2 regions of the Nocardiopsis lambiniae genome follow, and region 1 is predicted to be linked to the other one. Evidence: riboswitches for the same ligand, from Rfam matches in the RefSeq annotation. Region 1 holds a riboswitch; the other holds the start of a gene.
What was found. Region 1 has a riboswitch for glycine ahead of gcvP (aminomethyl-transferring glycine dehydrogenase). Riboswitches for the same ligand answer to the same signal wherever they lie in the genome.
Positions count from the first base shown of each region.

Region 1 (10,657 bases):
GTCCGGACGTCGTGGTCATGCTGAGCGCTTTCCGGTGGGGGTCCGCGGGGCGGGACACGCGGGTGTCGCCGCAACTCTAACGCGGGAGGGGGTCCGGGATGGGGGCTGTGGTGGTCGGTGTCGCCTCATGGGGCCCGTGTGTTCCGGTAGCGGACACACGACACACCTTTATGTCGTAGATTCACTTTATGTCCGAAATGGGGGCGTCGCCCGGTGTCGGGCGACGCCCCCTCGGGGCCTACAGCTCGAAGGCCTCCGGCGGCGGGCAGGAGCACACCAGGTTCCGGTCACCGTAGGCCTGGTCGATGCGGCCCACCGGCGGCCAGTACTTGTCACGGCGCAGGGACGGCACCGGGTAGGCGGCGTCCGCGCGGGAGTACCCGTGCCCCCACTCGTCGGCCGTGACCTCCTCGGCGGTGTGCGGGGCGTTCTTGAGCGGGTTGTCCAGGGCGTCCCACTCCCCCGCCGCGACCTTGTCGATCTCGGCGCGGATGGCGATCATCGCCTCGATGAACCGCTCCAGTTCGGCGAGGTCCTCGCTCTCGGTCGGCTCCACCATCAGGGTGCCGGCCACCGGGAAGGACATCGTCGGAGCGTGGAAGCCGTAGTCCATCAGCCGCTTGGCGACGTCCTCGTTGCTGACGCCGCTCGCCTTCTGGAGCGGGCGGATGTCGATGATGCACTCGTGGGCCACCAGGCCGTTGGCGCCGGTGTAGAGCACCGGGTAGTACGGCTCCAGGCGCTTGGCCACGTAGTTCGCCGACAGCACGGCGACCTCGGTGGCGGTGCGCAGCCCCCGCTCGCCCATCATCCGCACGTACGCCCAGGAGATCGGCAGGATGCCCGCCGAGCCGAACGGGGCGGCCGAGACCGGGCCCACGCCGGTGTGCGGACCCGCCTCCGGCTGGCCCGGGTGGTTGGGCAGGAAACCGGCCAGGTGGGAACGGACCGCGACCGGGCCCACGCCCGGACCGCCGCCGCCGTGCGGGATGCAGAAGGTCTTGTGCAGGTTGAGGTGGCTGACGTCGGCCCCGAACTCGCCCGGCTTGGCCCAGCCCAGCAGCGCGTTGAAGTTGGCGCCGTCGACGTAGACCTGACCCCCGGCCTCGTGGACCAGGCGGCACACCTCGGTGATGGTGTCCTCGTACACGCCGTGCGTGGACGGGTAGGTCACCATGATCGCGGACAGCGCGTCGGCGTGCCGCGCGATCTTGGCGCGCAGGTCGTCCAGGTCGATGTTGCCGCCCTCGTCACAGGCCACGACGGCGACGCGCATGCCGGCCATCACCGCGCTGGCGGCGTTGGTGCCGTGCGCGGAGCCGGGGATGAGGCACACGTCGCGGTGGTCCTCACCGCGCGAGCGGTGGTAGCCGCGGATGGCCAGCAGACCGGCGAACTCGCCCTGGGAACCGGCGTTGGGCTGGAGGGACACCGCGTCGTAGCCGGTGATCTCGGCCAGCCAGGCCTCCAGGTCGCGGACGATCTCGACCGAGCCGGCCGCCTGGTCCAGCGGGGCGAGCGGGTGCAGGCCCGCGAACTCCGACCAGGTGACCGCCTCCATCTCGGTGGTGGCGTTGAGCTTCATGGTGCACGAGCCCAGCGGGATCATCGTGCGGTCCAGCGCCAGGTCGCGGTCGGACAGCCTGCGCATGTAGCGCAGCAGCGAGGTCTCGCTGCGGTGGGTGTTGAACACCGGGTGGTCGAGGTAGTCCACACCGCGCGCCAGTTCGGCGGGGAAGCGCCGACGGTCCTCGTCGACGACCGGGGCGCCCTCCTCCGGGGCCCGGCCGGACTCGCCGAACGCGTTGAGCACGGCGGCGACGTCGGCGGGGGTGGTCGTCTCGTCCAGGCTGACACCGACGGTGTGCGCGTCGACGCGCAGCAGGTTGTAGCCGGCGGCCAGGGCGTTCTCCAGCACGCGGTCGGCGCTGGGCACCCGCACGCGCAGGGTGTCGAAGAAGGACGCGTGGACGATCTCGAAGCCGCGCGCGGTCAGGGCGTCGGCCATGTCCATGGCGTGCGCGTGCACCTGCTCGGCGATCGCGCGCAGGCCGTGCGGGCCGTGGTGGACGGCGTACATCCCGGCCATGACGGCCAGCAGCACCTGGGCGGTACAGATGTTGCTGGTGGCCTTCTCACGGCGGATGTGCTGCTCGCGGGTCTGGAGGGCCAACCGGTAGGCGGGACGGCCGGCGGCGTCGACCGAGACGCCGACGAGGCGGCCGGGGATCTGGCGACGCAGTTTCTCGGTGACGGACATGTAGCCGGCGTGCGGGCCGCCGAAGCCGAGTGGGACACCGAAGCGCTGGGTGGAGCCCACCGCGATGTCCGCGCCCAGGTCGCCGGGGCTGCGCAGCAGGGTCAGGGCGAGGATGTCGGCGGCGACCACGGCCAGGGCGCCGCGTTCGCGGGCGGCGGCGATGAGGGCGCTCGGGTCGCGCACCACGCCGCTGGAGGCGGGGTACTGGACCAGGACGCCGAAGGCGTCGCCGTCGGGCAGCCCCTGGGACAGATCGGCCACGACGACCTCGATGCCGAGGGGTTCGGCGCGGGTGCGCAGTACCTGGAGGGTCTGGGGGAAGACGTCGGAGTCGACGACGAAGACGTCCGCCCTGCTCTTGGAGGCGCGGCGGGCCAGGGTCATGGCCTCGGCGGCGGCGGTCGCCTCGTCCAGGAGGGACGCACCGCAGACCGGCAGGCCGGTGAGGTCGGAGACCATGGTCTGGAAGTTGATGAGGGCTTCGAGCCGGCCCTGGGAGATCTCCGGCTGATAGGGCGTGTAGGCCGTGTACCAGGCCGGGTTCTCCATGATGTTGCGCAGGATCACCGGCGGGGTGAAGGTGCCGTGGTAGCCCTGGCCGATGAGGGGGGTGACGACCTTGTTGCGGGCGGCCAGGTCGCGCAGCTCGGCGAGGGTCTCGGCCTCGCCGATGGCCTCGGGCAGGTCCAGCGGGGCGTTGCGACCGGGGGCGGTGAGGATGCTCTCGGGGACGGCGGCGGCCATGATCTCGGCGGTGGAGCCGTAGCCGACCGTCTTGAGCATCTCCTCGATGGCACCGGGCGAGGGTCCGACGTGGCGGTCGGCGAACACCCGGGCGGGCGCGCCGGGGACGTTCACGGGCTGGTCGGACACGGAGACCTCCTGGTGACAGGGCCGATACGGATCGGCGGTGTTCCTCACGGTCTCCCCCTCTGTCACCGGACACGAGGGTGCCCAGGCTTCAGAGCGGCCTCCTTCGCGCGGTCCGTGGTGCCTGAGAGGTTACTGGGGAGTATTGCCCCGTCGGCGCCCCTGGGATCCAGGGGTCTCTCCCGCGCGGTATCGACAGCCTGCTGACGGTGTGCACTTGTAAGGACAGGGCGAATGTCGGTTTTCATCCCTGTTGTGGTTACGACCGTACTCGATTCCGCGCCCGGGAGCCGAGCCGCCCCGCGCGTTCCGCGCGCCACGTCCCCGCCCTCTTCGCGCGCGCGGGCACCGGATCATCACCGGGGCGGCCGAGGGAACGACGAGGGCCCGTGCGGCCGTCCCTCCGCACGGGCCCTCCACCGCCCTCTCTCGGACGGTTCCCGACGGGGCCCACGGGCCCCACGCCCTCTTCTCTCGGACGGTCCGGGAACGACCCCGGGCCCGATCGCGTCGGTGCGCCGACGCGGAAGGGCCCGTGCGGCCGTCCCTCCGCACGGACCCTTCCCCCTCTCCTCTCGGACAGGACGTATGGAGAGGTTCGCGCGGCCGTCCATCCGCGCGAACCCCTCATCACTCACTCTGTCATCACCTTCGGACGATCCGCGGCCGGACCGCCGTATCCGACGGCGACGATCCCTCGTCCGGGGGTGCCGTCGGGCACGCCCCCGGGTCGGTCGGTCTCGGGGGCCGGTCGGCCGTGCGCGAGCGAAGCCGCGTCGAACCGGCGCGGCCGGGCCGGGGACGACGGTGCGCGGGGTTCGGGCGGGCTCGGGTCCGCCGCGGGGGCGCGTTCGCGCCCCGGTCGGGTGGGACACCGGCGGTCCGGATCCGCTCGCGCGGACCGTCACCGGCTCGCGCCGACAGGGGTCAGCCGATACGGCGTTCCCGCCGACGCCGGGCCAGCTCGTCCATCGGGGCGGGGGTCACCGGGGGCAGGTCGCCGCGCTCCTCGTCCGGGACCACGCCCAAGGTCTCCTCCAGCTCCCGCCAGACGTTGGCCAGCGCCAGCCCGAACATGCCCTGGCCGCGCTGCATGAGGTCGACGACCTCCTCGGGGGAGGTGCACTCGTAGACGCTGACACCGTCGCTCATGAGGGTGATCCGGGCCAGTTCGGGGGCGGGGCGACCGCGCAGGTGATCGACCGCGGTACGGATCTGCTGGAGGGATATCCCGGTGTCCAGGAGCCGTTTGGCCACCTTGAGGAGGAGTATGTCGGGGAGGCTGTACAGGGGGGCGTTGTGGGCGCCGGTGCGCACGCTCGGCTCCACCAGGCCGGTTCTGGCCCAGTAGTCGAGTTGGCGGTAGGTGATCCCTGCGGCCGTGCACGCCGCGGGGCCCCGATACCCGACGTCCATAGGCAGCGCCACCACGTCCTCTTCGCACAGTAGGCCCTGCTGCCCCGCTAGCCGCAGCATGGACCGCCTGTCATGGGGTTCCCGCTTGCCGCTCGCTACCGCCACGCCGACCTCCGGCTCCTCGTCCCGCGGCGGTATCGACAGGGGATGTCCACAGAGGGAACGGGTGCGCCGCGGGTTCCACTGCACCGACCGTAGGACGACCGGAGGGCAGCGTCAACGACACCCCTCGGCGCGTCGTCAAGTGCGCGCTCCCGGGCGTCCCGGTGCCGCGGCGGTCGCGCGACGCGCGCGTCCTCCGCTTTTCGGCCCCGACCACGACGATCAATTCCCCAATCCCAATCTAACACCGGAGGCAAGGGACGAAGCCGCAGGTCGCGGCCGTGTCCAGCCCGGAACCCCATCGAGATGACCTGTTCCCGGGGCGCGGCGAGAGGCGGCTCCCGCCGACACCGCCCCCGCTACTCCGCTCGGCGCTCGAAATCCTCGGGCGAGATGTTGTCGAGGAATTCCCGGAAGGCCTCGACCTGATCCTCCTGCTCATCCGGGATGGGCATCCCCGCCTCATCGATCACGTCCTCGTGGGCGTAGATCGGTGTCCCGGTCCGCAGGGCGAGGGCGATCGAGTCCGAGGGGCGGGCGCTGACCTCCGCGCCGTTGCTGAACACCAGTTCGGCGTAGAAGATGCCGTCGCTCAGGCCCGTGATGTTCACCGTCGTGAGCCTGGTCCCGAGGGCGTCCAGGACGTCCCGGAAGAGGTCGTGGGTGAGTGGTCGGGCCGGAACGACGCCCTGCTGCGCCAGAGCGATCGCGGTCGCCTCCACCCCACCGATCCAGATCGTCAGGTAGCGGTCACCATCGGACTCCTTGAGCAGGATTATCGGCTGATTCGAGGGCATCTCAACCCGGACGCCGACGAACTCCATGTGCTTCACAGCGGCTCCGTCCCACGAGTCGTCATGCCGGATGGGCGCTCGTCCCTGTATCCCCCGTTGGATCAGGACCCGAGGGCGAAATCGGCACCCTTCGATACAAAGCTGTCCGGCGGCGGGGGGCCGCAAACCTTCTCGGCCCACCCGCCGCCGTCGACCGCGTGCGCACGCGTCGTGGCGACTTCGCTCAGCGACGCGGCTTGGTCAGCAGGACCATACGGAACTTGCCGATCTGGATCTCGTCCCCCCCGCCGATCTCGGCCTCGTCGACCGGCTCACGGTTGACATAGGTGCCGTTCAGGCTGCCCACGTCACGGACCCCGAAACCATTACCGCGGCGGAAGAACTCCACGTGCCGCCGCGAGACGGTGACGTCGTCCAGGAAGATGTCGCTGTTGGGGTGGCGGCCAGCGGTGGTCACGTCGCTGTCCAGGAGGAAGCGACTGCCGGCGTTGGGGCCTCGCTTGACCACCAGGAGCGCCGTGCCCGGAGGCAGGGCGTCGGCGTTGCCGGGGTCGTCACCGCCCACGTCGTCACCGGAGTCCTCCTCCTCCAAGGCCTGTATGCCGGAGATGGAGATGGTGGACGTGACGTCTCCGGCGGATTCCCCGCTCCCCGCGGGTCGTGGACCCGACTGTCCGGCCCTGCGGACAGGCGTCCCACAGTGGGAGCAGAAACGGGCATCATCCGCAACGGCGTGACCGCACTGCGTGCAGTAAACGCTCGACATAGGTCGGCTCGGCCTCCTACCGCACGGGGCGGTGCTTGATTCGGCTGATCGGTGGCACGTTCCGGCCGTCGTACGGGCGAGGAGCCCGCACAGTGTCCGGAACGCGGCGAGACGGTCCGCCGTCGCGGCGGCGGCGCGTCTCGCACGGTCGGTCGCTAGGTCTCATCCCCCATGGTGTACTCCTTGTCACCCTTGACGGGTCCGCCGTTGCGGGAAGGCCCGTACGATAGGCGACGCGGCGCTCCAGGGAACACTCGACTGTAAACCATATCCCTGTCCGGGAAAGGTTTCGCTCCCCTGCGGCCTGCCGTGAACACACCACCACGCGACCGATGGGGTGAACGGTGGATCCGCCGCCTTGAGCACCGACTCCACCGATGGCCGACCTCGCCGAGGAGAGGCACCTGTTCTGGTACCGATGCCGCTCCGAGGGGTTTGGTTCTCGACCGCACCCCACGGATTGGCCTCGGCGCCTCCGGACCGCCACGACCTGTCGTTATGTCCAGTTTATCCAGGAGGAACGCGATCGGTGGCAGGTTGGACGACCTTTTGTTTCCTCTGTACACCGATCGGGGCGCGGACCTCGTGTCCCGCGCCCCGATCGATCATCGGGTCAGCCCTCCGCGCGTTCCACGACGGCCGCCCAATCGTCCAACAGGCGGCGCGCCGTGTCCGGGTCGGGACCTTCGGCCCAAAGATGGGTCACGGCTTCGGCGGTGTCCGGCAGGACCAACGCCCAACTGCCGTCGGATTCGATGACCCGCACCCCGTCCGTGGTGTCCAGCTCCCGGTCGCCGGCCGCCTCCACGACGGCCCGCATGACGCTGCCCTTGACCGCCCACGGGGTGGGCACCGAACGGCGCAGCAGGTGCGCCTGGGGGATCGATCCCTCGATCTGCCCCAGGGAGCGCCGGGTCCGGGCCACCAGGCCCAGCAGCCGCACGAAGGCCGCGATGCCGTCACTGGTGTGACCGAACTCGGGGATGATGAAACCGCCCCGGCCGTCACCGGCCAGGATCATCTCGTCCCCCTCGCTGCGGACCGCCTTGGTGAGCTCGCTGGTGGCCGTCGCCGTCCAGTGCACCCGGACGCCGTGCGCGGCGGCGACCCGCTCGGCGATCCGGGTGGTGGTGACGGGGAGCGCCACCCTGCCGCCGCCCCGCTCGGCGCACACCAGCTCCAGGACGACCAGCAGGGCCCGGTCCCCGTCGACCACCTCGCCCTTGTCGTCGACGATGGACAGCCGCTCGGCGACCGGGTCGAAGCGCACGCCGAAGTCGGCGCCCGAGCCCGCGACCAGTTCGCCGAGCCGTGCCAGATCCCGGTCGCGCTTGGCCGTGGTGTCGGTGGGCGAGGACTCGTCGAGCCGGTTGTTGACCGTGAGCACGTCGACGCCGACCCGTCCCAGCAGGGAGGGCAGGATGAGCGAGCCGCTGCCGCCCGCGCAGTCCACCACGACCTTCAGGTTCGCCTCGGCGACCCCGGAGGTGTCCACCGCGCGCAGCAGGTCGTGGGCGTAGCTCTCCACGTTGCGCGAGGGGAAGGTGAGCTCGCCGATCTCCCCGGGGAAGGCCCGGCGGTACTCGGCGCGGGAGAAGACCCGGTCGAGCTTGCGCTGCGCGGCCGGGGACAGGTCGGCCCCGTCGGAGTCCAGGAACAGGATGTCCACCGATTCGGGGTCCCCGGGCGTGGTGCGCACCGTGATGCCGCCGTCGACCCCGCTCTGGGACGTGTGGAAGCGGGCCACCGGCAGCGGCACGACCTCCAGGTCGCGCACCTCGACGGCGGCCGCCGTCAGGGCGCTGATGATCGCCCGTTTGAGCGTGCGGGCCGCGCGCGAGACGTCGCGCGCGGTCGTGACGGTCGCGCCCTTCTTGAGCGTGGTGGCGTAGGCGTTGGCCAGTCGCACCGCCAGCTCGGGCGTGATCTCCACGTTGATCAGCCCCGAGACGCCGCGGGGCCCGAACAGCGACCGCTGCCCGCGCGACTCCCAGATGACGTTGGTGCTGACGACCGCGCCGGCCTCGATGGTCTTGAACGGGTAGACCTTGACGTCGTTGTTGAGATAGGCCTCGGACTCGATGACGCAGTCCTCGCCGACGACCGCGCCCTCCTCGACCCGGGCCCCCGACATGATGTCGGTGTTCTTGCCGATGACCGCGCCGCGCAGGTTGGCCCCGCGACCGATGAAGACGTTGTCGTGCAGCACGGTGCGGTGCGCGAAGGCCTCGGAGCGCACCACGGCGTTGCTGCCCAGCACGGTGAACTCGCGCAGTTCGGCGCCGGCCTCGACCTTGGCGTAGTCGCCGATGTAGAGGGGGCCCTTGAGGACGGCCTGGGATGAGACCTGGGCGCCCTCGCCCACCCACACGCCCGGGGAGACCTCGAAGCCGTCGATCTCCACGTCGACCTTGCCGGACAGGACGTCGGCCTGGGCGCTGAGGTAGCTCTCGTGGGTGCCCACGTCCTCCCAGTAGCCCTCGGCGATGTACCCGTAGAGGGGTTCGCCGTCCTGGAGGAGTTCGGGGAAGACGTCGCCGGACCAGTCGACGACCTCGCCGGCCGCCACCCGCTCCAGGACGTCCGGCTCCATGATGTAGATGCCGGTGTTGACGGTGTCGGAGAAGACCTGACCCCAGGTGGGCTTCTCCAGGAAGCGCTGGATGCGCCCCTCGTCGTCGACGATGATGATGCCGAACTCCAGCGGGTTGGGGACCCGCTTGAGGGCGATGGTGACCTTGGCGCCCTTCTCCCGGTGGAAGCGCACCATGTCGGTGAGGTCGATGTCGGTGAGCGCGTCGCCGGAGATGACGATGAACGGCTCGCCGCGCAGGTGCTCCTCGGCGTTCTTGACGCTGCCGGCGGTGCCGAGCGGGACCTCCTCGGCGACGTAGTGGAGCTTCATGCCGAGCTCTTCGCCGTCGCCGAAGTAATTGCGGATCAGGGTGGCCAGGAACTGGACGGTGACCACCGTCTCGGTGAAACCGTGTTTGCGCAGCAGGAGCAGCACGTGCTCCATGATGGGTTTGTTGACCACCGGGAGCAGCGGTTTGGGCTGATTGGCGGTCATGGGACGCAGGCGGGTGCCCTCGCCCCCGGCCATGACGACGGCCTTCATGTTCGGTGAGGGCGTCGTGGAGGCCTCGTCGTGGGCGGTCATCGTCGGCACCTCCGGCCGAGCGCGGACGCGGAGGGTACCGCGAGGGGACGGTGTTCGGAGTGCGCGGCGGATCGCGCGGTGGGACATGTTCTCATTACGGAGACGACACTCCCTTTCGTTCCGACAGGACTCGCGGTGAGCCGGTCCGTCGGTGGCTCAGGGGCCGGTACGCCCCTGATCCCGGCCCGGAAGGCCGAGACCGTCGGTGACCGCGTCGGTGTCACCGCCGTCGGTCCCCGGTGTGGCTGGATCGGGTCGACCCTGGTCGAGACCGCGATCGGGGTCGCCGTCACCGACGGTCCGGTCACGACCGTCGGTGTGATCGGCGCGTTCGTCGCGGCGGGTCTGGGCGATCAGGCGCAGTCCCTGTACGGCGTAGAGCAATCCGGCCCACCAATAAAGAGCCGTTCCCCACAGGGCGAAGGCCCAACCCATGATCTTGGCCACATCCCCGAGGATGTTGGCGTAACCCGCGATGAACAGCAGGGGAAAGGCGTAGAGAAGGCACAGGGTGGCGGCCTTGCCCGCGAAGTTGACCGGGAGGGGGCCGTAGCCGAAATACCGCAGCAGGGGCAGCGCGCCGAGGATGAGGACGTCGCGCAGGACGAGGATGGCCATCAGCCACCAGGGGACGATGTCGCGCACGACCAGGCCCAGCAGGGCGGCGAAGATGTAGAGCCGGTCGGCGAGCGGGTCCAGCAGCGCGCCCAGCCGGGAGGCCTGGTTCCAGGCTCGGGCGATCTTGCCGTCGAGCCAGTCGCTGATCCCCGCGAAGGCGAGCACGAGCAGCGCCCACCAGTCGGCCTGTGGCACCAGGACCAGCCACAGGAAGAACGGAACGCCCAATAGGCGGAGCATGCTCAGCAGATTGGGAACCGTCCAGATGCGGTCACTGACCGCCGGACTGGCCACATCGCCCCCCGCATCGAGTCTGCCGTCTTGCGCGGATCGCCCCATGCCGCCAACGATAACGGTCGGACGTGTCGTTTCCCGCCACCGCGGAGCCCTTCTCCTCCTCCTGGACCGGTGGGCGGTCGATCGCCCATGGTACCCGGTGCCACTTGCCGGAAATCGCCCGATATGACGGTTTCAGTAGGACCGATCCATCACATCGAACGAAGGAGGGGCCGCCGCGGTTCCCTGCGGGGTCACCCCGGGAGGTGGGCGGCGAGCGCGCGCAGCCCGGACGGACCGGTGGGCTCCCGATCCGCCAGGGGGACCTCGGTGACGCCCACGTGGGCGAAGCGCCGCCGGATCTCGGCCAGGACCGCGGTCCCGTCGGGGCCGAC
Region 1 is NZ_JAVREP010000010.1:193,396-204,052, reverse strand. Features, by position in the region: gene RM479_RS16725 (tetratricopeptide repeat protein) at 1-19, opposite strand, end outside; gene gcvP (aminomethyl-transferring glycine dehydrogenase) at 239-3,133, opposite strand; glycine riboswitch at 3,232-3,325, opposite strand; gene RM479_RS16715 (MerR family transcriptional regulator) at 4,058-4,546, opposite strand; gene RM479_RS16710 (bifunctional nuclease family protein) at 5,008-5,481, opposite strand; gene RM479_RS16705 (FHA domain-containing protein) at 5,666-6,208, opposite strand; gene RM479_RS16700 (mannose-1-phosphate guanyltransferase) at 6,822-9,326, opposite strand; gene RM479_RS16695 (CDP-alcohol phosphatidyltransferase family protein) at 9,525-10,280, opposite strand; gene RM479_RS16690 (ArsA family ATPase) at 10,517-10,657, opposite strand, start outside.

Region 2 (10,657 bases), on a different contig from region 1:
GGCCAGGGCCAGACAGCTCCCCCACGACCCGCCGAACACCTGCCAGGCGTCCACGCCGATCATCTCGCGCAGCCGCTCCATGTCCTCCACCAGCGTCCAGGTGGTGTTGGTGGACAGGTCGGCGTCCATCTGCCCGGCGTGCGGAGTGGAGCGCCCGCAGTTGCGCTGGTCGAACAGCAGGATCCGGTACCGCTCCGGGTCGAACAGCCGACGGTGGTCGGGGACGCAGCCGCCGCCGGGTCCACCGTGCAGGAACACCACGGGCTTGCCCGCGGGGTTGCCGCACAGCTCCCAGTAGACGCGGTGTCCGTCGCCGACATCGAGCATGCCCGAGTCGTACGGTTCGATGGGCGGGTACAGGGTGCGCACAGCGTGGCCCTTCCTGAAGGTCGTCGTACGCCCCGGACGATCCCGGGGCGGGGCAGGGGGGTGTCCGGGTTCTTCCGGAGGTCTCAGAGGCGGTCGAGGAGTTCGGCCTTCTTGGTCGAGAACTCCTCGTCGGTGAGCAGCCCTTCGGCGTGCAGCCGCCCCAGTTCGCGGATCTTGGCGAAGATGTCCTCGGTGCCGCCCGTGTCGCCGGCGCCGCTCTCGACGGCGGCCGGGGCGGCCCCCTCGATGTGGGCGTTCAAGGTCGCCGCCATCAGGAAGGTCTCCTCCGCGCCCTTGGAACCGTGCGAGGCGAGGGTGAAGAAGTCGTTGTCCAGCGCGGTCGCCTCGGGCAGGGTGACCCCGCGCAGCACGATGCGCATGCACCCCTCGGTGACGTCGGCCGGCGGGTGCCAGAGCACCGACTCGATCTCCGCCAGCCGGTACTCGCGGGACTTCTCCTTCTCCTTGGCGGAACTGGCCAGCCACCCGTCCCATTGCAGGCGCACCTTGTCGCCGTCGAAGGAGGCCGACCCCTCGGCCGTGCGCACCTGCAACGGTGGACGGGCCACCAGGGCCCGGGCGATCTCGCCCCGGTCGGGCGGGGTCGCCAGGGTCTCACGGACGTAGTGGGCACCGGCCCTGATCCGGTCGGCGACGTACTCGGCGACGAGTTCGCGGTCGTGCGGGCCGGCCAGGACCAGCGGGGTGAGCTCGTCGCGGGCGGACACGCCCAACATCACGTACGGGTCGGTGCCGCGGGCCAACTCCAGCCGCAGCCGCCATCCGCGCTTGCGATCGCCCCTGTCGAAGTCGACGTCGCGCACCGCCGCCAGCGGCACCGTGCAGCCGCCCAACGCCTTGAACAGCGTGGGCACCCTGCGTCCGGAATCGAAGCGGATCCGTATCGCCTCGTCGTCGATTCTCCAGATGCCGTGGTAGCCCCGCAGTTCCTCCATGCTTCACCATCCTAGGACCGCGCGGGGCCGGGACAGGGGCGCCAGGCGTCACCCGTGCCCATCGCGGGTAGAAACCGCAGAACACCGGCCCTGGACCGAGGCGGGCGAAGATCCGAAAGGTCGAAGCGATGTCCAAAGAGGCGGCGGCCGAAGGGGCCGCGGAGTTCCGCGCGGCGCGCGATCTGCTCCTGCGGCTGCGGGACGACCGCGAGGCCGCTCACCGGGAGTTCATCTGGCCGCGACCCGCGGTGTTCAACTGGGCGCTGGACCACTTCGACGAGGTGGCCGAGCGCAGACCGGACCGCACCGCGCTGTGGATCGTGGACGAGGAGGGCGAGGAAGAGAAGTACACCTACCGGTACATGTCGGAGCGCTCCTCGCAGGTCGCCAACTGGTTGTACGGCCAGGGCGTGCACCCGGGCGACCGCATCCTGGTGATGTTGGGCGCGCAGGTGGAGCTCTGGGAGATCACCCTGGCCGCGATCAAGCTCGGCGCGGTGGTGGTGCCCACCGCCACCAACCTCACCGAGGGCGACCTGTTGGACCGGTTGGACCGCGGCGAGATCAAACACGTGGTCTGTTCGCCGGTGGACACCGAGAAGTTCATCGGCCTGCACGGGCACTGGACCCGGATCTGCGTGGGGTACATGGACGGCTGGCTCGGTTACCCGGACTCCGAACACGCCGGACTGGAGTTCCACCCGCCCTCCCGGGTCGGCCCGGACGACCCCCTGCTCATCTACTTCACGTCGGGGACGACCGCCAAGCCCAAGCTCGTGGTGCACACCCAGCGCTCCTACCCGGTCGGACACCTGTCCACCATGTACTGGCTGGGCCTGCGACCGGGCGACGTGCACCTCAACGTGTCCGTCCCCGGGTGGGGCAAGCACGCCTACAGCAGCGTGTTCGGACCGTGGAACGCCGAGGCGACGGTGTTGACGGTCCGCCAGAACGCCTTCTCCCCCGAGCGACTGCTCGATGAGATCGTGCGTCGCGGGGTCGACACCTTCTGCGCCCCGCCGACGGTGTGGCGGATGCTGGTGCAGACCGACCTGGCGTCGTGGAAGGTGGGCCTGCGCGAGGCCCTGGCCGCGGGGGAGCCGCTGAACGCCGAGGTGGTGGACCGGGTGCGCGAGGCGTGGGGGATCACCGTCCGGGACGGGTTCGGCCAGACCGAGACGACCCTGCTCATCGGCAACTCCCCCGGACAGCCCGTGATCCCCGGCTCGATGGGCTGCGAGATGCCCGGCTACCGCGTCGTGCTGATCGACCCGGCCACCGACAAACCCGCCGACACCGGCGAGATCTGCGTGGACATGACCAACGCGCCGCCGGGGGTGATGAAGGGGTACGCCGACAGCCCGGAGCTGACCCGCGAGACGACCCGCCGGGGCCTCTTCCACACCGGCGACCTCGCCGCCCGGGACGCGAACGGGAACATTACCTATATCGGCCGCGGGGACGATGTGTTCAAGGCGTCGGATTACCGCATCTCACCATTCGAACTCGAAAGCGTCCTCGTGGAACACGAATACGTGGCCGAGGCCGCGGTCGTTCCCTCCCCCGATCCGTTGCGGCTGGCGGTGGCCAAGGCGTTCGTGACACCGGCACCGGGAGTGGCGCCCACCGCCGAGACCGCCCGGGCGATCCTGGCCCACACCCGGGACCGCCTCTCGCCCTACAAGAGGGTCCGCCGCCTGGAGTTCGCCGATCTGCCCAAGACCGTCTCGGGCAAGATCCGTCGGGTGCAGCTGCGCCGGGAGGAGGCCGAACGCGGCACGATCGCGGACGGTTCGCGCAATCCGAACGAGTTCTGGGAGGAGGACCTGTCCGAGCCGGACGATTGACCCGGGCACGTCACCGCCGGGGAATTTCCGTCTCGAATCGCGAGACGCGTTTTTCTCCATTGTCCGCGGTACCGCCGTCCGTCATGTGACCCTCGTCCGAAATACCGGTGTAACCGCGCCGTACCTCCGCGGTCGCGCTAGTGTGCACAGTGGCGGCAGCGCACACGAGAGCACAGGACAAGGGGAGCAGCATGCCCAGCACCAACGACACACGGGTGGTCGACTACAAGCCGCTCATCGCTCCCGGGGACCTGCTCTCGGAACTGCCCCTGGGCCCGGAGCGCACCTCCCTGGTCGAGCGTTCCCGTGCCGAGGTCAAACGGGTCCTGGACGGTGAGGACGACCGCCTGCTGGTCGTCGTCGGCCCCTGCTCGGTGCACGACCGGGAATCGGCCATGGACTACGCCCACCGACTGGCCGAACTGGCCCCCTCGCTGAGCGAGGAGCTGTGCGTGGTCATGCGCGTCTACTTCGAGAAGCCGCGCACCACCGTCGGGTGGAAGGGTCTCATCAACGACCCCGACCTCAACGACACCTACGACGTCCACCGCGGTCTGCGCCTGGCCCGCGAACTCCTGCTGGACATCAACTCCCTGGGGCTGCCCGCGGGCACCGAGTTCCTCGACCCCATCACCCCGCAGTACATCGCCGACGCCGTCTCCTGGGGCGCGATCGGCGCCCGCACCACCGAGAGCCAGGTGCACCGCCAGCTGAGCAGCGGCCTGAGCACCCCGGTGGGCTTCAAGAACGGCACCGACGGCGACGTGCAGGTGGCCGTGGACGCGGTGGGCGCGGCAGCCGCCTCCCACACCTTCTTCGGTGTGGACACGGCCGGCGCCGGTTCGGTGGTCGTCACCGAGGGCAACCCCGACTGCCACGTGATCCTGCGCGGCGGCCGCACCGGCCCCAACCACGACGCCGCCTCGGTGGCCTCCGCCCTCGACGTCATCGGCAAGGCGGGGCTGCCCCGCCGACTGATGATCGACGCCAGCCACGCCAACAGCGGCAAGGACCACGTGCGTCAGGCGGGTGTGGCCGCCGAGATCGCCGCCCAGGTCGCCGACGGCCAGCGCGGCGTCATCGGGGTCATGCTGGAGAGCTTCATCGTCCCCGGCGCCCAGAAGCTGGGCGACCCGACCGCGCTCGTCTACGGGCAGTCCATCACCGACAAGTGCATGGGCTGGGACACCACCACCGAGGTGCTGTCCACCCTCGCCGAAGCGGTCCGCACGCGCCGCAAGACCCTCTGAACCCACGGCACGCGCGAGCGCCCCGCCCCCTCGACCGGGGGCGGGGCGCTCGCGGCTCAGCGGGGCCCCGCGCCCTCCGGGAGGACCTCCAGGGCCGTCAGCAGCCCGCGCCCCAGGGTCTCGCACGAGTCGGGTTCGAACCCCTCGTCCGCCTCCAGGCGCAACGCGAACGTGTGCACGCCCGCCTCGCCCGTCACCCAACCGACCCACCATCCCGGCGCGTCGGTGCCGTCGTCGCAGGACGAGCGGCCGTACAGCGCGTACCCCCGGCCCCGCTCCACGAGGACCTCCTCGCGCAGCGCGCTCTGGTGCTCCGCGTCCACCGGCAGCTCCCCCCGGGCCAGCCCGGCCAGGAACTCCGTCTGCTCCACGGCGGAGATCCCGAGCGGGCCGCGCGACCAGAACGCCTCCACGTCCTCGGTCCCGCCGATGTCGCGACCGCCGTACTCGAAACGGTCCACCCACGTGGCCATCGGTCCGTGCCCCACCCGGTCGACCGCGTCCCGGGGGGCCGGACCCCCGGCGTCCACCACCTCACCGGGGTCGGTGATCGCGCCCGTCTGCAACGCCGTCAGCGCGATCACCAGGTCGAAGGTGTCCCCCGGAACGGCGCGTTCGCGCGCCCGCTCCGGTTCCACCAGCACCGAACGACGTTCCTGTGTGTCATAGAGCACGAACGTGCCCGTCACCTCGGCCGCCGCGAACACGTCGGCCAGGTCCGCCCGCTCCGAGGCGGCCACGTCGCCACCGACGACGGCGGCGGCCCTCCCCTCCCCGGAGTCCGGGGGGTCCTCCTCCCGGGGAGCGGAGCACCCCAGCAGCGTCACGACCGTCGCGCCGACCACCGACGCGCATCCGATCCGTCTCGTTCTCCGCATGTCGAACAGCACTCGTCCCCCTCGGTGCGCGTCCCGTTACAGGGCACACCGTAGTCCCTTCCCGCCCCTTCCGCCCGGGATTCGCCCGGTCCGGTACCGGAGGTGCCACCCTTGGGCGGCGGCGACGGCCGCTGCTAGGCTGAACGTGTTGCTGACCCCGTACGGGAGAGTGCCCGCGCATCCGGCTCGGGCCGCCGAAGGAGCAATCCCTCCCCGAAACAACCTCTCAGGCACAGTGGACCGTACGGGCGAGACCACTCTGGAAAGCAGGGACCCACATGTCCCTCGCCGAAGGTGCAAGCCACGCCGAGCACGTGGTGAAGCTCTCAGGCACAGATGACAGAGGGGGAGGATGGCAACGCCTATGCACGACACGACGCCCATCCTCTCGGGAGTGCCCATGTCAGAGCCCACCTCCGCGCCGCGGCCGACCGCGCTGCGCGCGATCCACGAGAAGGCCGGTGCCGCGCTCGTCGACTTCGCCGGTTGGCTCATGCCCCTGCGCTATGACAGCGAGACCGCCGAGCACAAGGCCGTCCGCGAGGCCGCGGGCCTCTTCGACCTCTCTCACATGGGCGAGATCCGCCTCACGGGCCCGGACGCCGCCCGAGCCCTGGACCACGCCCTGGTCGGGCACCTGTCACAGGTCAAGCCGGGCAAGGCCCGGTACACGATGATCACCAACGCCGACGGCGGCGTCATGGACGACCTCATCGTCTACCGGCTCGGCGAGGAGGAGTACCTGGTCGTGGCCAACGCCGCCAACGCCGACGTCGTCGCCGAGGCCCTCCTCGAACGCGCCGCCGGGTTCGACGTGAAGGTCACCGACGAGTCCGCCGAGTACTCGCTCATCGCCGTCCAGGGCCCGCGCGCCGTAGAGATCCTCGCGCCGCTCACCGACGCCGACCTGGACTCGATCCGCTACTACGCCGGGTACGAGCACACCGTCGCCGGAGTGCCCGCCCTGCTGGCCCGCACCGGTTACACCGGCGAGGACGGCTTCGAGATCTTCGTCCGGCCCGCCGACCGCGCCGTCGAGGTGTGGGAGGCCCTCGTGGCCGCTGGCGCCGACAAGGGCCTGGTCCCCGCCGGCCTGTCCGCCCGCGACACCCTGCGGTTGGAGGCGGGCATGCCGCTGTACGGGCAGGAGCTCACCTCCGACCTCACCCCCTTCGACGCCGGGCTCGGCCGCGTGGTCAAGTTCGACAAGGAGGGCGACTTCGTCGGCCGGGCCGCCTTGGAGGAGGCCGCCCGCACCGCGCGCCCCCGCCGCCTCATCGGTCTCGTAGCGCGCGGACGCCGTCCGCTGCGCCGAGGCCAGGACGTCCTGCGCGACGGCGCGGTCGTCGGCTCCATCACCAGTGGCGCGCCCTCTCCCACCCTGGGCCGCCCCATCGCCATGGCCTACGTGGACGGCGAACTCGACACCACGACCGGAGCGTTCACCGTGGACGTGCGCGGTCGGGGCGAGGACGTCGACGTGGTCGAGCTGCCGTTCTACCAGCGGCAGGCGTAGACGTGGGTCCCGCACCAACGGGACCTCGGCGCTTCGCACGGCGGAACCCCGGACCGGGGTCGGCACGGGCGGAGCGCGATCAGGCGTAGGCCGGGCCGGGCGGCCGTCATCCGGCGGCGCGGCAGGAATGAAGAGAACCTCCAAGGAGAGTTGAAGTGAGCGTTCCCACGGAGCTGGGTTACACCGCCGAACACGAGTGGGTCTCGATCGAGGACGGGGTCGCCACGGTCGGCATCACGGCGTTCGCCGCCGAGTCCCTCGGCGACATCGTCTACGTCGAGGCCCCCACCACGGGGACCGCGGTGAGCGCGGGCCAGACCTGCGGCGAGGTGGAGTCCACCAAGTCCGTCAGCGACGTCTACTCCCCCGTCGACGGCGAGGTCGTCGAGGTCAACGCGGACCTGGAGGGCGAGCCCGAGTCCATCAACTCCGACCCCTACGGCGCGTGGCTGTTCAAGGTGCGCCTGTCCGGGGAACCCGCCGCCCTGCTGTCCGCGGAGGAGTACACCAAGCTGACCGAAGGCGAGGACTGACCCCCGATGGCCACCGACAACACGCTCAACAAGAGCCTGAGCGAACTCGACCCGGAAGTATCGGCCGCGGTCGACGCGGAGCTGGCCCGCCAGCGCGACACCCTTGAGATGATCGCCTCGGAGAACTTCGCTCCGCAGGCCGTCCTCGAAGCGCAGGGCACCGTCCTGACCAACAAGTACGCCGAGGGCTACCCGGGCCGCCGCTACTACGGCGGCTGCGAGCACGTCGACGTGATCGAGCAGCTCGCCATCGACCGGGCCAAGGACCTGTTCGGCGCCGAGCACGCCAACGTGCAGCCGCACTCGGGCGCCCAGGCCAACACGGCCGTGTACTTCGCCCTGCTCAAGCCGGGCGACACCATCCTCGGTCTGGACCTGGCCCACGGCGGCCACCTGACCCACGGGATGCGGATCAACTACTCCGGCAAGGTCCTCAACGCCGTGGCCTACCACGTGCGCGACGAGGACGGCACCGTCGACTACGACGAGGTCGCCGCCCTAGCCAAGGAGCACCAGCCGAAGATGATCATCGCCGGCTGGTCGGCGTACCCGCGCCGGTTGGACTTCGCCCGGTTCCGGGAGATCGCCGACTCCATCGGGGCACTGCTCATGGTCGACATGGCGCACTTCGCCGGTCTGGTCGCCGCGGGCCTGCACCCCAACCCGGTGCCGTTCGCCGACGTGGTCACCACCACCACGCACAAGACCCTGGGCGGTCCGCGCGGCGGCCTGATCCTCACCAAGGCCGAGCTGGCCAAGAAGATCAACTCCGCGGTGTTCCCCGGCATGCAGGGCGGCCCGCTGGAGCACGTGATCGCGGCCAAGGCCGTGGCGCTGAAGGTGGCGGCGGGCGAGGAGTTCGCCGACCGTCAGCGTCGCACCGTGTCCGGCGCCAGGCTGCTCGCCGAGCGTCTGACCCGCCCGGACGCCGCCGAGGTCGGCGTCAAGGTGGCCTCCGGGGGGACGGATGTGCACCTGGTGCTGGTGGACCTGGTGAACTCCGAGCTCAACGGCCAGGAGGCCGAGGACCGGCTGCACTCCATCGGCATCACGGTCAACCGCAACGCGGTGCCCAACGACCCGCGACCGCCGATGGTCACCTCGGGTCTGCGGATCGGCACCCCGGCGCTGGCCACGCGCGGTTTCGGTGACGAGGACTTCGCCGAGGTCGCCGACGTCATCGCCGAGGCGCTCAAGCCGGAGTTCGACGCCGCGTCGCTGCGCGCCCGGGTTCGGGCGCTGACCGAGAAGTACCCGCTCTACCCCAACCTGTAGGGCCCCGCCGTGCGGGGCCGCCGGCCCCGCACGGCGTTCGTCCGGCAGGTACGGCCCCTGTGCTCAACGAGGAGGACAGACCCTTGGCCATCAGCGTGTTCGACCTGTTCAAGATCGGTATCGGACCGTCCAGTTCGCACACCGTCGGCCCGATGAAGGCCGCGCGCACGTTCGTCACCCGACTGCGCGAGGACGGACTCCTGGGCGACGTGGCGCACGTGCGCGCGGAACTGTACGGATCGCTCGCCCTGACCGGCAAGGGCCACGGCAGCGACACCGCCGTGATCCTCGGCCTGCTCGGCCACACCCCCGAGGGGGTGGACGTGGAGGCGGTGCCCGCGCTCGTCGAGAGGGTCCGCGGGGAACGCTCCATGGCCCTGGGCGGCCCGGACGGGCCCCGGGTGGGCTTCGACCCGGCCGTGGACGTGGACTTCCGCCGCAAGGAGAGCCTGCCCGACCACCCCAACGGGATGCGGTTCATCGCCCGGGACTCCACCGGCGCCGACCTGGCCGCCAAGGTGTACTACTCCGTGGGCGGCGGGTTCGTCGTGGACGAACGGGCCGCCGGTTCCGACCGGATCAAACCCGACGACACCGTGCTCCCGCACCCGTTCGACAGCGCCGAGGAGCTCCTGGGGCTGTGCGCGGAGACGGGCATGTCGATCAGCGCGATCATGCTCGCCAACGAACGCGCCTTCGGCCGCACGAACGCGCAGATCACCGACGAACTCCTGGAGATCTGGTCGGTCATGCGCCAGTGCGTGCGGCGCGGGGTGACGACCGAGGGCACGCTGCCCGGCGGCCTTCGGGTACCGCGCCGGGCACACCGGCTGTACCGGCAGCTCGGCGGGAACTGCGACGCCTCGGGACTGCTCGCCCCGACCGCCGCCGATCCGGACCCGATGCGCGGCAGCGACTGGATCACCCTCTACGCGCTGGCGGTCAACGAGGAGAACGCAGCGGGCGGCCGGGTGGTGACCGCGCCCACCAACGGCGCGGCCGGGATCGTCCCGTCGGTGCTGCACTACTACACGCACTTCAGTCCGGGCGCGGGGGACGAGGGTGTGGTCCGCTTCCTGCTGACCGCGGCGGCGATCGGCATCCTGTTCAAGCAGAACGCGTCGATCTCCGGCGCCGAGGTGGGCTGTCAGGGCGAGGTCGGCTCGGCGTCGTCCATGGCGGCGGCCGGTCTGGCGGAGGTGCTGGGCGGCACCCCGGCCCAGGTGGAGAACGCCGCGGAGATCGCCATGGAGCACAACCTGGGGCTGACCTGCGACCCCATCGGCGGTCTGGTGCAGGTGCCGTGCATCGAGCGCAACGCCCTGGCTTCGGTCAAGGCCATCAGCGCGGCCCGCATCGCCCTGCGCGGCGACGGCAGCCACTTCGTGTCGCTGGACAAGGTCATCAAGACCATGCGGGACACCGGCCGCGACATGCACGACAAGTACAAGGAGACCTCGCGCGGCGGCCTCGCCGTCAACGTCATCGAGTGCTGAGGATCCCCGCTCTGCACCTATTGACGAGAGCCACACCGCACGGATAGACGTTAACAACAATCGCGCACTGGAGTGCGCTTGACCAACACGATCGCCGTGTGTACCTTTTCATTTGCAGGATGGTCCACGCGATCGCGCTTTCGGTGAACCCACCCGGGCGGTGCGTGCAACCCTGCCCCGGAAAAAGCCGTGCCCCGGGTGGCATGCGATGCAGAGGCGAACCCGGGGCGTACGACTCTCATGGTACCCGATCTGTCGCCCCCTATCCTCTGTGGCCCGACCCGAGGTAGATCGAAGGTTGTCGTGAGCACTGGCTTCCCGGAGTGGATGAACTCCGTGTACTCCTCCCCGCGCTTGACGCCCTATCTGCGACACAGTCAGGGCGACCCGGCCAGGGCCGTCAACCTGTACTACTGGAACACCATGGTCTCAGCTGCCTTCTTGGGCCCTTTGCACACGTTCGAACTAGCCTTGCGTAACTCCGTCCACAACCGCCTGGGCACCCACTTCAGGCAGGAGGACTGGTGGAACAGGGCG
Region 2 is NZ_JAVREP010000018.1:55,467-66,123, forward strand. Features, by position in the region: gene pip (prolyl aminopeptidase) at 1-369, opposite strand, end outside; gene RM479_RS21940 (DUF4429 domain-containing protein) at 453-1,325, opposite strand; gene RM479_RS21945 (AMP-binding protein) at 1,454-3,172, shown strand; gene RM479_RS21950 (3-deoxy-7-phosphoheptulonate synthase) at 3,364-4,422, shown strand; gene RM479_RS21955 (penicillin binding protein transpeptidase domain-containing protein) at 4,479-5,300, opposite strand; glycine riboswitch at 5,453-5,553, shown strand; gene gcvT (glycine cleavage system aminomethyltransferase GcvT) at 5,701-6,816, shown strand; gene gcvH (glycine cleavage system protein GcvH) at 6,972-7,349, shown strand; gene RM479_RS21970 (serine hydroxymethyltransferase) at 7,356-8,624, shown strand; gene RM479_RS21975 (L-serine ammonia-lyase) at 8,708-10,120, shown strand; gene RM479_RS21980 (hypothetical protein) at 10,424-10,657, shown strand, end outside.
Region 2: it holds a riboswitch for glycine, as region 1 does, so the genes downstream of both, gcvT (glycine cleavage system aminomethyltransferase GcvT) here and gcvP (aminomethyl-transferring glycine dehydrogenase) in region 1, are expected to answer to the same signal.